Regions from separate parts of the Mycobacterium sp. SMC-4 genome, predicted to be linked through region 2. Evidence: riboswitches for the same ligand, from Rfam matches in the RefSeq annotation. Region 2 holds a riboswitch; each other region holds the start of a gene.

Region 1 (3,255 bases), 920 kb from region 2:
GTCCTGCAGACCACCGGGCACAAGCACTGGACCGTTCATGCACCGGTGCACGCCGATCCGTTGCCGTCCCAGCCGTGGACCGAGCATCGAGGCGCGATCGCCCGCCGCGTCGCCGACGACGAGCCGGTCATCGACACCGTGCTCGCTCCCGGCGATGCGCTGTACCTCCCGCGCGGCTGGATCCACTCGGCGCGGGCCCAGGACACCGTGTCGATTCACCTGACCGTCGGGGTGTCGGCGACCACCCGGCTGGATGTGGTGCGCGCGCTCGTCGACCAACTGGCAGACCACGAAGAGTTCCGCAGCTCCCTGCCGATGGCCCTCGATGCGACCAACCGTGACGAAATGGTCGCCACAGCAACAAAAATCCTGGCTGAACTGACAGCGACGCTGCGGGACAGCACCACCGAGCTGAGCGAGGGAGTGGCCACGCGACTGACACAGCAGTACGCGGAGCGGACCCGTCCGGTGGCGGTGCGGCCGCTGGCCGTCTTCGACGCGGCCGAACATTCCGCCACCGTTGCGGTGCGCTGGCGTGGCGGCCTGGTTGCCACTATTGGCCGACATCACGGCCGGGTGCGGCTGTGCCTGCCGGACCGCACCATCGATTTCCCCGACGTGTGCGCCGACGCGTTGGCTGCGCTGCACCGCGGCTCCGTGATGCGCGCCGACTCGCTGCCCGGACTGGATGCCGCCGACGGCGCGGTGGTGCTGAGCCGCCTGCTGCGTGAGGCGGTCGTCGTGCCGGTGGATCACCCGTGACCGATGTGGTGAAGCCGACGCCGTGCAGCGACCAGTCCCTGGCGCGCGGCGATCCGATGTATGGCACCGCCTCGGCAGGTCACACGTGGCTGCTGCTCGAGCTTGAGGGCGGCTGGGGGCCGTCGGCATTTCTGCAGTCGCCCAGTGTCATCGACCCGCAGCTGGGTCGTGCCGTCGTGCGCCGCGCAGAGGCCGCCAAGCTGCGCATTGCGGCCATCCGCCGGCACGGCCGTCGCTCGGCAACGCCGCGCTGGCGTTGGTATGTCGCGCACGCCGACCCAGGCGTCGAGTCGCTGTGGCACGGTGAGGTCGGTGATCCCCGTGAGTACCTCGAGGTGCCTCTGGACGGCTCCGGCGGTGAGCCGGTCAGCGGTCCGCTGGTGGCTGTCTGTGCGCACGGCAAGCACGATCAATGCTGCGCGGTGCGCGGTCGCGCCGCAGTGTCCGCGATCGCCGCGGCGTATCCCGAAAACACCTGGGAATGTTCACATTTAGGGGGCGACAGGTTCGCCGCCACCATGCTGATCTTGCCGGAGGGTTTGTGTTACGGCCGGGTGGACTCGACGGATGCGGCGGGTCTGGTCACCCGCTATCTCGATGGACGGCTGGACACCCGGTTCCTGCGGGGCCGCACCTCGCTTCCGCACGCCGTCCAGGCCGCGCAGCACTTCGCGCGTCTGGAGCTCGGCGACGACCGCATCCACGCGTTCGCGCCGCTCGACGTCGAGTCGGAGCAGGAGCTGACGCGCGTGGTCCTGCAGTACGACGTCGGTTCCGTGCAAATCACGCTGCGCAACAAGATGTCTGAGCCGCTCTTGTCACAATGCAGCGCGACTGTGGCCGGCCCGGTGCGCACCTTCGAACCGGTGTCTTTGGTCCACGGGTAGTCTGCCGCCCACCGGGGCCGTGTGACCCCGTGCGCGCGGCGCGGGGTATCCCGCGGTACCCTTTGCGCGGTAACAGCCGCGACGGGGTGAGGAAGCCGGTGTGATTCCGGCACGGTCCCGCCACTGTGACCGGGGAGCAGACCCCACGCGTGACCACGGCCCATGGGCTGGAAGGTCGGGGCGAGCGGCGATCCGGGAGTCAGGACACTGCGCCGCCGCGGGCCGGTGATACGGGGCGTGGAAACCCCGGAACGGAGAGCGAAGATGGATACTCATGCCCGTGTCAGATGGACACCCGCCCCGCGAGAGGCGGCTCTGGTCGTGTCAGTCCGGATCCGCGTCACCCTGACGTGATACGGGTGGCGGCCACCACTGGCCGCCGCCGGACATCTCCCCAGCACCAGCCGTCGGCCGGAGCACTATCGCCGGCGTGGTTTGCAGCGTTGATGCTTGCTGTCCTCACTCTGGGTCTCGTCTCGCTGGTCATCGCCGTCGGGATTGGCTCGGTACGGATTCCAGCAGACACCGTGGTGGAGGTGGTCCGAGCCAAAGTGTTCGGTCCGGCGGACTCAGCGGTGGCTCCGCATGTCACACAGATCATCTGGGACCTTCGGCTCCCGCGCGTCATTCTGGCCGCGCTGGTGGGCGCGGGGCTGAGCCTGGTCGGCGTGGCCGTACAAGCCTTGGTGCGCAACCCCATTGCCGATCCGTACGTACTCGGGGTGTCCTCAGGCGCCTCCATCGGTGCAGCCGCGGTCATCGTCTATGGGAGCGCACTCGGGCTAGGCATGTTGGGCCTGAGCGGTGCGGCATTTCTCACCGCCACTGTGTCGATGGCGTTGGTGTACCTGGTCGCTCGCCGGGGTCGGGCCGGGCTGGATCCGTTGCGGTTGGTGCTCACCGGGGTGGTCGCGGGTTATGTCCTGTCGGCACTGACCAGCTACCTCGTTTTCCTCGGCGACCCTCGGGGTGCCCAACAGGTGCTGTTCTGGCTGCTCGGCAGTTTCGAACGCGCACGCTGGTCGACACTTGCCCTTCCGGCGCTCGTCTTGGGGGTGGTGCTGGCGTGGCTCCTCATTCGGGCGCGGGCGATGGACGCTCTACTGGCCGGAGACGAGGCTGCCGTGACACTCGGTGTGCCGGTGGTCAGGGTGCGACTGGAGCTGTTCGTGGCCACCGCGGCGCTGACGGCGGTGATGGTCGCCGTCTCCGGAGCCGTCGGCTTCGTCGGCCTGGTCGTCCCACACATCGTGCGCGTTCTGGTCGGCGCACTGCACCGCCGGCTGTTGGTCGGTAGCGCGCTGTTCGGTGCGGCATTCATGGTGTGGGTCGACCTGGCGGCGCGTACGGTGGCCAGTCCGCAGGAGATCCCAGTGGGCATCCTGACCGCTCTTGTCGGCGGACCGTTGTTTCTGTACCTGATGTCTCGGCGGGACCGCCAACTGGACGGTGCGCGATGACGATCCCCGTCGATGTCGACGTGCGGGAGTTGGCCATCCGGGTTGGGGGACGGTTACTGATCGACGGCGTGAGTATCGCGGTGGAGCCGGGGTGCTGCGTGGGTCTGCTGGGTCCGAACGGCAGTGGCAAGTCCACGCTCCTCAAG
Region 2 (3,255 bases):
ACACCACCGCGTCCGGCACGCGCCCGTCGAGTGCGGTGGTCACGGCCGCCGTCCAACCGTCGTCCTGCAGGTCGGCATCCAACACGGTCATTCGCCGGCCGTGGACTCCCCCGACGGCGCGCGCGGCGATGTCGAGCAACAGCGGATCGTGGTCGACGGCCAGCACGGTCGCCTCGGGTATCGCGTCGAGAATCCGAGCGCTCAACGACCCTGGTCCGCAGGCCAAGTCGACCACCAACGGTGCCCGACCGCAGGCAAGTCCGACCGTTTCGACGATGATGCGGAATCGGCCTTCACGGTCAGCAATGTAGGCGGCCTGCTGGGCATCCCATGCTGCGAGCAGCGCACTGGGGTCACTGACTGCGGTCATCGATCGACCATCCCCAGCGAGCGCAGCCCGGCCGCGACCTTCTCGACGGCATCGACGTTGCGCAGCGACGGGTCCATCTCGCTGCCGGACAACACGATCCACCGTCGTTCCCGCACCGCCGTCAGCTGACTGGCGACCGGATCTGACTCCAGGAACTCGATTTTGGCGGCGATGCTGTCCCCATCGTCGCCGCGGGTGAGGTCAGCCAGCACCAGAACGTCGGGATCGCGGTCCAGAATCGCCTCCCAGGAAATCTCCGGCCACAGTTGGCGGTTGTCGGCGAAGGCGTTGGTCGCACCAACGGCTTCGGTGATGATGCCCGGTGCCCCACAGCAGCCCGCGATGTAGGGCGCCTTCGTCGAGGAATACCACCACATCAACGAGAGGCCGTTGGCGTCCAGGCCATCCGCTGCGGTCGCCATTCTGCTGCTGAGGGAGGAGATCAGCTCTTCCCCACGCTCGGAAACACCGAAGATTGTTGCTACATCGCTGATTTCAGCGTAGAGGTCATCCGGTGTCAAAGCCCGCTCCTGCTGCGCATTCTGGCCGGTGCATTCGCTCGATGACTGATAGGTCGGCACGCCGAGGCTTTCGAAGCGATCACGCGGCGCGACACCCTCGTCGGTGAACGACCAGTCGAAGATGGCGTAGATGAAGTCCGGCTTCTCACTAAGCACCCGTTCCAACGACGGATGGTCGTTGCTCAGGACGGGCACCTTGGCATTCTCGGCGGCAAGATCGGGCAGCACGGGGTCACTCCACGACGCGGTACCGACCATCCGGTCGGCAAGCCCGAGGGTCAGCAGGAGTTCGGTTGCCGGCTGATCGATGGTGATCGCCCGTTGCGGCGGCGCGTTCACCACCACGGTGCGGCCGCAGTTCTGGACCGTGACGTGGTAATTCCCAGCCGAGGGGCCCGCGGGGGCGGCGGCCGGAGGGGCACCCGCGGTAGCGCTGCAACCGGCAAGCAGGCCGATCAGCAGAGCCGACAATCCGATATTTCGCCAACGTCCAGACACCCGACGCCTTCCGATCCGGGACCCAATCGCGAGGTCCATCCGACAGTCGAGCCCGGCAATGTGCGCCGGGCCCGAGCCAGCAGGTGTTCGGACTCGGGATCGTCCAGTCGGAGCGCCTTCCCAGACCCGTCGCCGGGTCCAGTGGCCGCTGCTCCGCCCGTCCCCCATACCGCTGCGCGTCAGCTCCGGCCTCTCACCGGATTCCCTGACCCAACCGAGGTGGGTGCAACTAGCTCGCTGGGACCATACCTCGCGCGGCGACGTGGTGGCATGGGTAGACCCCGGGCTGGACGCGCGTGACCGCCAGCGCCCGTCCGCTTTATTGAAAACCATTTTCAATAAGGTATCCGATGGCCCACCGACACTCAACCGCGTGGCCGACATCCCCTGCCACGGGACCCGAGAACCATCGCGGGCTCCGACCGACTAGATTCAAGGTGTCCCACGCCCTCGTAGCTCAGGGGATAGAGCACGGCTCTCCTAAAGCCGGTGTCGCAGGTTCGAATCCTGCCGGGGGCACTTCTCGTTTTTGCAGATCAGGACATGTTTCCGGGCGGTTGCCCTACTGCTAGACCCTCCCCTCTGGTCGGTGCTTGGTCGGTGCTTCGTTGGCATCGGATGGCGTCCTTTAGACGCTGCAGCTGCGCCACCGAGACTTCGACCGCGCGGTTAGTCGTCGTCGCCATTAACATTTCCGGGTGCAGGGAACCGCATGGATGCTAATGGGCTTGATAGCTCTAGTTATCTTGTTCATGACTCGGGACGCCACTTTTACCAACGACAACTTCGTCGGTTGGGCACTTTGGCAGTACATAATGACCGCGGTCCCGTTCGCGCTGATCACAGCGGGGCTCTCAAAGAACCTCGGCCTAGCAACCCTCAGCCTCGGCGAACACCTCAGCCGAATGCTCACTCAAGTCCGAGGACCGGCGCGTAGCGCATAGAGCTGCCTTCGACACACCACCATGATATTCGGAATGCTCGGAAGTCCCCTGGATGAACCCCTTCTACGGGCGACTGTTCCACGGCGACTTACACGCCGAATACCCGACAACCTGAAACTATTGCCCTCACAACCATCAGCGACAGCCACCGTTCGCGGTGAGACAGCGAGCAGTCGCCGACGGTGCCGAAGGAATTCCAGCAGGCCCCACTGCCGCATGTTCTCGCCGAAGCTCCGCCCTCGACCCGCACAACCATGTACCAACAGCACGGGTAAAGACCAGTTGAACTCATTCACTGGGGACACGCCGAACTCGTCGCGGCGGTGTAGGTCGTCGAAGGTCCATGACCGAGGAAGCAGCCGGGGCTACCATAACGGCTGGTGAAGGGATCAAGGGGCAGCGTGGACGCAGACGAAATACTTGATACAAAGATGTACCTTCGGCGGGTACGCGAATGGCCTGAGGCGGATAGGGTGAATCCGGTCCGTTGGCTGGAAGGGTTCTCAACTCAGCACATTAACCATGCTACTGCCCTGCTCGATTCCTTCGTCTTCATCAGTGATAAGCAAGTTCGCAAGCTGTTCACCAGTACTGTGCACGCATTGTCGTGCGAGATCTCACGCCCTGGCTCTTCTTATGTGGAAAAGCAGCGCCTCTGGCGTGATTTCCTAGACTCCGTAATTGTTAGTGCGCCGACCGGTGAGGTGCCGAATCCCACCGACTCGGGCTTCATATTCCAGCGATGGGCACGGACAGAGGTAGGCATAGACGAGTCCCGTATAGTTCTCGCGTCTGACCTTCGGAGTGCCGTCGAAGCAAGGGGCGGTCCGCCATTGATAATGGTCGATGATTTCGCGGGCTCGGGGGAACAGTTTTTAAACACTTGGCAACGGCAAGTATGGCCCACTAGTCCCAAGACGTT
Region 3 (3,255 bases), 550 kb from region 2:
TTCCAGAGCTGCTCCTGCAGTTCGTCGTAAAGCGCCGCGCGGCGATCTGCATCCATCGTTGCGCGCGCTTCGTAGAATTTCCGGTCCCAGTCCGGCCTTCGCCAGCCGGTGCCGTTGTCGGGTGCGTCGGAGGTCAGGGCCTGGCCGTAGAAGTAGTCCAGACTGTAGTTCCACCAGCCTGACTGGGTCAGTGGCCGATTGCCGGAGATCTGTGAGAAGTAGATGTCGCCCGGCTCGGTCTGCAATTCGACGGTGATACCCGACTGCTTGGCCTGCTCGGCGAACAGGGTGGCCGACTCCAGTTGGCCCGGACTCACATCGGCGGTGTGCAGGGTGACGGTCAGATTCTGGTGGCCGGCTTCGCGCAGCAGCTCGCGAGCCCGCTGCGGATCACAGGAGCGTTGTGGCAACCCGGAATTGTAGAAGGGAGCGCCCTTGCCGTAGAGGTCGTTGCCTTGCTCGGCGAAACCGTAGAACACCGAGTCGACGATCGCTTGACGATCCACCGAGAGCCGCATCGCCTCGCGCACCCTCGGATCGTCGAACGGCGCCATGTCCACTCTCATCTGGAAGGCGGACATCACACCCGACGGCGGGGTGACCAGATAGACATCGGGCTGTTCGCGCAGGGCGTTGCTCTGCGCGGGCGCCAGCTCGTAGACGACGTCGGCTTCCCGCGACAGGAAGGTGTTGAGTCGGGGCTCGGTCGCTGCGATCTGTAGGATCTCGACGGCGTCAAGGTATCCTGGTCCGTCCCAATAGGTCTCGTTGCGGACCAACCGCGTCCGGTCACCCGGCGACCACGATTCGAGCACGAACGGGCCGGTGCCGACGGGCAGCGTCGTCGAGTCGAAATCGGTGCTGCCGTCCTTGACCACGTAGACGTACCAGCCGGCCAGCACGGAGCCGAAGTCGGCCAGCGGCTCTTTCATCGTGACGACCACCGCGTGCTCACCGTCAACCTTGGTGGCCGCGAGGTCGATCATGGACAGGTCGCCCGACGACGGCTTGTCGGCATCGAGCATCCGCTCCAGACTCCACATGACGTCGGCCGCAGTCAACGGGCTGCCATCGCTGAACCGCACTCCCCGGCGCACGTTGAGCCGCCATTGGGTGCCGTCGGCGTTGGGTTGGAGCGACTCGGCCAGCCGATAACGCAGCGTGAGGTCGTTGTTGTATTCGACGAGCCGTTCCCAGACGTTCTTGGACACCGCGCCGCCGGCCGAGTGCGGCACCACGTGAGGGTCGAGCACGTCGGCGCTGGCCGAGGTGCCCGCGAAGACGGTGCGCAGTGTGCCGCCGCGGATCGGCTCGCCCGAGCCCGGTTCGCCGGTCGGTCCGCCAGTGCTGCATCCGGTCAGTACCAGGGGAGCGCCCAGGGTCAGCAGGCCGGCGCCTCCCGCGCCGACGAGGAACCGTCGACGGCCGAAGGTACGACGAATCGCGTCGTCGGCAATATTCATCTGTTGTCGTCCATCCTCGTGGTGTCGAACGTCGCGCAGGCGATCTGGCTCCCCGTCGCGGTCCGCGATCGGGTCACAGTTGCGGGACAGCCCCGGATTCACACCGGCGTTCCCCTGCGTCGAACGAGGGCAATGTAACACCGAAATGTTGACAGTTCAGAAGTTCATCGGGCACCATTTCTGACTATGGCTGTAAATATGGTCAGTTCTACCAACTTTATGAGGAAATGATGACCGCCACTGACGAGCTGACCCGAAACGCCGGGCGCTACGAACTCAGCCACCTGCGCGCGCTGGAGGCCGAGGCGATCCACATCATCCGCGAGGTCGCCGCCGAGTTCGAACGGCCGGTGCTGCTGTTCTCCGGCGGCAAGGACTCGATCGTGATGCTGCATCTGGCGCTCAAGGCCTTCCGGCCCGGACGTCTGCCGTTCCCGGTCATGCATGTCGACACCGGCCACAACTTCGACGAGGTGCTGGCGGCGCGCGATGAGCTCGTGGCCGAGTCGGGTGTGCGCCTGGTCGTGGCCAAGGTGCAGGACGACATCGACGCCGGCCGGGTGGTCGAGACCATCCCCTCGCGCAATCCGATGCAGACCTTCACGCTGCTGCGCGCGATTCGGGAGAACAAGTTCGACGCCGCATTCGGCGGGGCGCGTCGCGACGAGGAGAAGGCGCGCGCCAAGGAGCGGGTGTTCAGCTTCCGTGACGAGTTCGGGCAGTGGGATCCGAAGAGTCAGCGTCCGGAATTGTGGAACCTGTACAACGGCCGGCATCGCAAAGGCGAGCACATCCGGGCCTTCCCGTTGTCGAACTGGACTGAATTCGACATCTGGTCCTACATCGGTGCCGAGAAGATCGCGCTGCCATCGATCTACTACGCGCATCGGCGTCCGGTGTTCGAGCGCGACGGCATGTTGCTGGCGGTGCACAAGTTCATGCAGCCCCGTAAGGACGAGCCGATCGTCGAGAAGACCGTCCGGTTCCGCACCGTCGGCGACGTCACCTGCACCGGCTGCGTGGAGTCCACCGCCGCCACCGTCTCCGAGGTGATCGCCGAGACCGCGGTGTCGCGGCTGACCGAACGCGGCGCCACCCGCGCCGATGACCGGATCTCCGAAGCAGGAATGGAAGACCGCAAACGTGAAGGGTATTTCTGACATGGCCGTGCGCAGCGACGGGAGGAATTGAGATGGCGACGTTGCTACGCATCGCGACCGCAGGTTCGGTCGACGACGGCAAATCGACGTTGATCGGGCGGCTGCTGTTCGACTCCAAGGCCGTGATGGAGGATCAGCTCGCTGCGGTGGAGCGCACCTCCAAGGAACGCGGACACGACTACACCGATCTGGCGCTGGTGACCGACGGTCTGCGGGCCGAACGCGAGCAGGGCATCACCATCGATGTGGCTTACCGTTACTTCGCGACCGCAAAGCGCAAGTTCATCATCGCCGACACCCCGGGCCACATCCAGTACACCCGCAACATGGTCACCGGGACCTCGACGGCGCAGCTGGCCATTGTGCTCGTCGATGCCCGCCACGGACTGCTGGAGCAGTCTCGCAGGCACGCATTCCTGGCATCGCTGTTGGGTATTCGCCACATCGTGCTGGCCGTCAACAAGATGGACCTGATCGGCTGGGACCGGGATCAGTTCGAGAAGATCCGGGACGACTTCCACGATTTCGCCGCCCGGCTGGACATCCACGATGTCACCGCGATTCCGCTGTCGGCACTCAACGGCGACAACGTGGTCACCAAGTCCGACGTGACTCCCTGGTACGAGGGCCCG
Region 4 (3,255 bases), 420 kb from region 2:
GCCACGTCCGCGACACCCGGTAGCCTGAGAACCATGGCTGTTGTCAAGATCAACGCAATCGAGGTCCCGCCCAACGCCGGGCCCGAGTTGGAGAAGCGGTTTGCCCACCGCGCTCACGCGGTCGACAACCAACCCGGCTTCCTGGGCTTCCAGCTGCTGCGCCCGGTCAAGGGCGAGGACCGCTATTTCGTGGTGACACAGTGGGAGTCCGACGAGGCCTTCCAGGCCTGGGCGAACGGGCCCGCGGTCGAGGCACACGCCGGCGAGCGCAAGAACCCCGTGGCCACCGGCGCATCGCTGCTGGAGTTCGAGGTCGTGCTCGACGTTGCCGGGACCGACAACACGGGCTAGGGCGGGGACGCGACATCGCGCGGCCACGAAATTGGCCGCGCTGGCACTCGTCGCGGTCCTCGCCGGTGGGTGCACCGCCACCAGGACGGCGCCGGCCGACGGCGCCTACGGCGTGCCCATCGCGATCAACACCCCGCAGGGTCTGCGCGCCAAGCAGACCATGGACATGCTCAACAGCGACTGGCCGATCGGTGAGGTCGGTATCCGCACTCTGGCCGCCCCGGAGGTCGTCGAACATGTGGGCGTCACGCTGGACCGGATGTGGTGGGACCGCCCCTTCACCGTCACCGACGTCGACATCGGCGCAGGCAACGCCACCCTGCGGATCACCACGTCCTACGGGGTCGAGCAGAGCATCGACCTGCGCACCGACGACTCCAGCCTGGTCGACCGGTTCGCGGTCAGTCTGGTCAAGCCGGTCATCGAGCAGTTCTCCGACGTCGACGCCCAGCTGACCGACTCCGGCGCCCGATACTCCTACCAGGTCGCCAGGGTCGTCGACGGCCGGTGCGAGAAGGTGGCCGGCACCAACACAGACCTGTCGCTGCCGCTGGCCTCCATCTTCAAGCTCTACGTGCTGCTGGCGGTCGCCGAAGCGGTCAAAACCGGCGACGCACACTGGAACGACTCGCTGACGATCACCGCGAAAGCCAAGGCCGTCGGGTCCTCCGGGTTCGACCACCTGCCCCCTGGCGCCACCCTCACTGTCCGGCAGGCCGCCCAGCAGATGATCTCGGCCAGCGACAACATGGCCACCGATCTGCTCATCGGCCACCTTGGCCCCGGCGCTGTGGAGCGCGCGCTGGTGCTCGCCGGCCACCACGACCCGGCCAGCATGACGCCGTTCCCGACCATGCACCAGCTGTTCTCGGTCGGCTGGGGTAAGCCCGACGTGCGCGAACAGTGGAAACAGGCCTCGCCGCAAAAGCGCGCCCAGCTGCTTCAGCAGACCACCACCCGGCCCTACGAGCCGGACCCGGAACGCACCCACATGCCGGCCTCTGACATCGGCGCGGAGTGGTACGGCAGCGCCTCGGACATCTGCCGCCTGCACGCGGCGCTGCAGAAGGCAGCGGTGGGCGAGGCCGCTCCGGTCGTCGACGTCCTCTCGGCGGTCCCCGGCATCGACCTGGACCGCACCATCTGGCCCTACATCGGCGCCAAGGCCGGCAATCTGCCCGGCGATCTGACCTTCAGCTGGTATGCCGTCGACCGGACCGGGCAGCCGTGGGTGGTCAGCATGCAGTCCAATTGGCCGCAGTACCGCAGCCAGACCGCCGCGGCATGGCTGCTGTCGATGGCTGAGCAGATGTTCGCTCTCGTTCAACCCTGACCGTCCCGGGAGAGTACGCTCCACCTGCTGCGGTGTACGGGAACCCGGTGTGAGACCGGGGCGGCCCTCGCCACTGTGAACGGGGAGCCGGTGTCCTCCATGCCACTGCCCGCGCTCGACGCGCGGGTGGGAAGGCGGATACCGGCGCACCGGGCCCCTGAAGGGTGAGCCGGTGGATCCGTGAGCCAGGAGACCGGCCGTGGCACCGACACACGATGCCCACGAGGTGCTGGGCAGAAAGGCACGGCTATATACATGCACATCGCAGAGGGTTTCCTGCCCCCGGCGCACGCGTTGGCCTGGACCATCGCGGCGGCGCCGTTCGTCGTCCACGGGGCCAGACAGGTCGTCGTCACCGTCAAGCGCCACCCGTCGTCGGGTCCGCTGCTGGCAGCGGTCGGCGCGTTCTCCTTCGTCATGTCGGCGATCAAGTTGCCGTCGGTGACGGGCTCGAGTTCGCACCCGACCGGGACCGGGCTCGGCACGGCGATATTCAGACCACCGGTGATGGCCTTCCTCGGCACGGTGGTGCTGCTGTTCCAGGCACTACTGCTGGCGCACGGCGGAATCACCACCCTGGGCGCCAACGCGTTCTCGATGGCGATCGCGGGTCCGTGGGCCGGCTTCGCCGTGTTCTTCGCGCTGCGCAGAGCCGGGGTCGGTGTGCTGCCGGCGGTGTTCGCCCTGGCGTTCGTGGCCGACCTGGTCACCTACGTCGTCACCAGCATCCAACTGGCGCTGGCGTTCCCGGCCGCCGAAGGCGGCATCGCCGAAAGCCTGGTCGAATTCATGGGGGTGTTCGCGATCACCCAGGTTCCGCTGGCGATCGTCGAAGGCCTCATCACCGTGGGGGTCGTGCGTGTGCTCATGCAGGTCGCGTCGTCGGAGCTGCTGAGCCTGGGATTTCTCAAGGGCCAGGAGGTGCCCACCGGCGCCGGCGACGAACACAACGGCTCCGAGCGAGAGGTCATCGACCGATGAGTGAACGTCGTAAAAGCTCTGCGGCCCTGCTGGTTTCGGTACTGCTCGGCCTCGCCGCGGTGATTGCCGTGGGCTCCCTGCTCCTGGGTTACGCGCGCGATTCGGACGCCGAATTCGGCGGCGCTGACGGCCAGGCTGAAGAGGTGATCACCGAACTGCACGAAGATTACGAGCCGTGGTTCTCCCCGCTGGTCGGCGAACTGCCTGGCGAGGTCGAGTCCGGTCTGTTCGCGCTGCAGGCCGGAATCGGTGGCATCGTGCTCGGCGGTGCGATCGGGTGGTACGCCGGTCGCAACCGCGGCCGCAGCGAGGCGAGCGAAAAGGACCGCGGCAGCGACTGAGTCGCACCGGTGAACCCCCTCGACCTCAGCGCGGCACGCAATCGGTGGTCAGGTCACCCGGCGGCGGAGAAGCTCGGGCTCTATGGCGGGCTGCTGCTGTGCGCGATGCTATTGCCACCCCGGACCGGCGCACCGCTGGTGCTGCTGGCCGTCGTGGTGGCCACACTGGCCCTGGCCCGGGTCCCGGCACGCATCTTCTGGCTGGCGTTACTGGGTCCGGTCGTGTTCATCGCGCTGGGGTCGATTCCG

The links. Region 2 has a riboswitch for cobalamin ahead of KXD98_RS21415 (ABC transporter substrate-binding protein). Riboswitches for the same ligand answer to the same signal wherever they lie in the genome.
Region 1: it holds a riboswitch for cobalamin, as region 2 does, so the genes downstream of both, KXD98_RS25940 (iron ABC transporter permease) here and KXD98_RS21415 (ABC transporter substrate-binding protein) in region 2, are expected to answer to the same signal.
Region 3: it holds a riboswitch for cobalamin, as region 2 does, so the genes downstream of both, KXD98_RS18670 (ABC transporter substrate-binding protein) here and KXD98_RS21415 (ABC transporter substrate-binding protein) in region 2, are expected to answer to the same signal.
Region 4: it holds a riboswitch for cobalamin, as region 2 does, so the genes downstream of both, KXD98_RS23470 (energy-coupling factor ABC transporter permease) here and KXD98_RS21415 (ABC transporter substrate-binding protein) in region 2, are expected to answer to the same signal.

The regions. Positions count from the first base shown of each region.
Region 1 is NZ_CP079869.1:5,419,220-5,422,474, reverse strand. Features, by position in the region: gene KXD98_RS25950 (cupin domain-containing protein) at 1-762, shown strand, start outside; gene KXD98_RS25945 (sucrase ferredoxin) at 819-1,649, shown strand; cobalamin riboswitch at 1,739-1,858, shown strand; gene KXD98_RS25940 (iron ABC transporter permease) at 2,096-3,109, shown strand; gene KXD98_RS25935 (ABC transporter ATP-binding protein) at 3,106-3,255, shown strand, end outside.
Region 2 is NZ_CP079869.1:4,496,060-4,499,314, forward strand. Features, by position in the region: gene KXD98_RS21410 (trans-aconitate 2-methyltransferase) at 1-370, opposite strand, end outside; gene KXD98_RS21415 (ABC transporter substrate-binding protein) at 367-1,389, opposite strand; cobalamin riboswitch at 1,450-1,638, opposite strand; tRNA gene KXD98_RS21420 (tRNA-Arg) at 1,836-1,908, shown strand.
Region 3 is NZ_CP079869.1:3,945,936-3,949,190, reverse strand. Features, by position in the region: gene KXD98_RS18670 (ABC transporter substrate-binding protein) at 1-1,463, opposite strand, end outside; cobalamin riboswitch at 1,480-1,616, opposite strand; gene cysD (sulfate adenylyltransferase subunit CysD) at 1,694-2,623, shown strand; gene cysC (adenylyl-sulfate kinase) at 2,656-3,255, shown strand, end outside.
Region 4 is NZ_CP079869.1:4,919,095-4,922,349, forward strand. Features, by position in the region: gene mhuD (mycobilin-forming heme oxygenase MhuD) at 34-351, shown strand; gene KXD98_RS23465 (serine hydrolase) at 326-1,684, shown strand; cobalamin riboswitch at 1,698-1,901, shown strand; gene KXD98_RS23470 (energy-coupling factor ABC transporter permease) at 1,940-2,665, shown strand; gene KXD98_RS23475 (energy-coupling factor ABC transporter substrate-binding protein) at 2,662-3,006, shown strand; gene KXD98_RS23480 (CbiQ family ECF transporter T component) at 3,016-3,255, shown strand, end outside.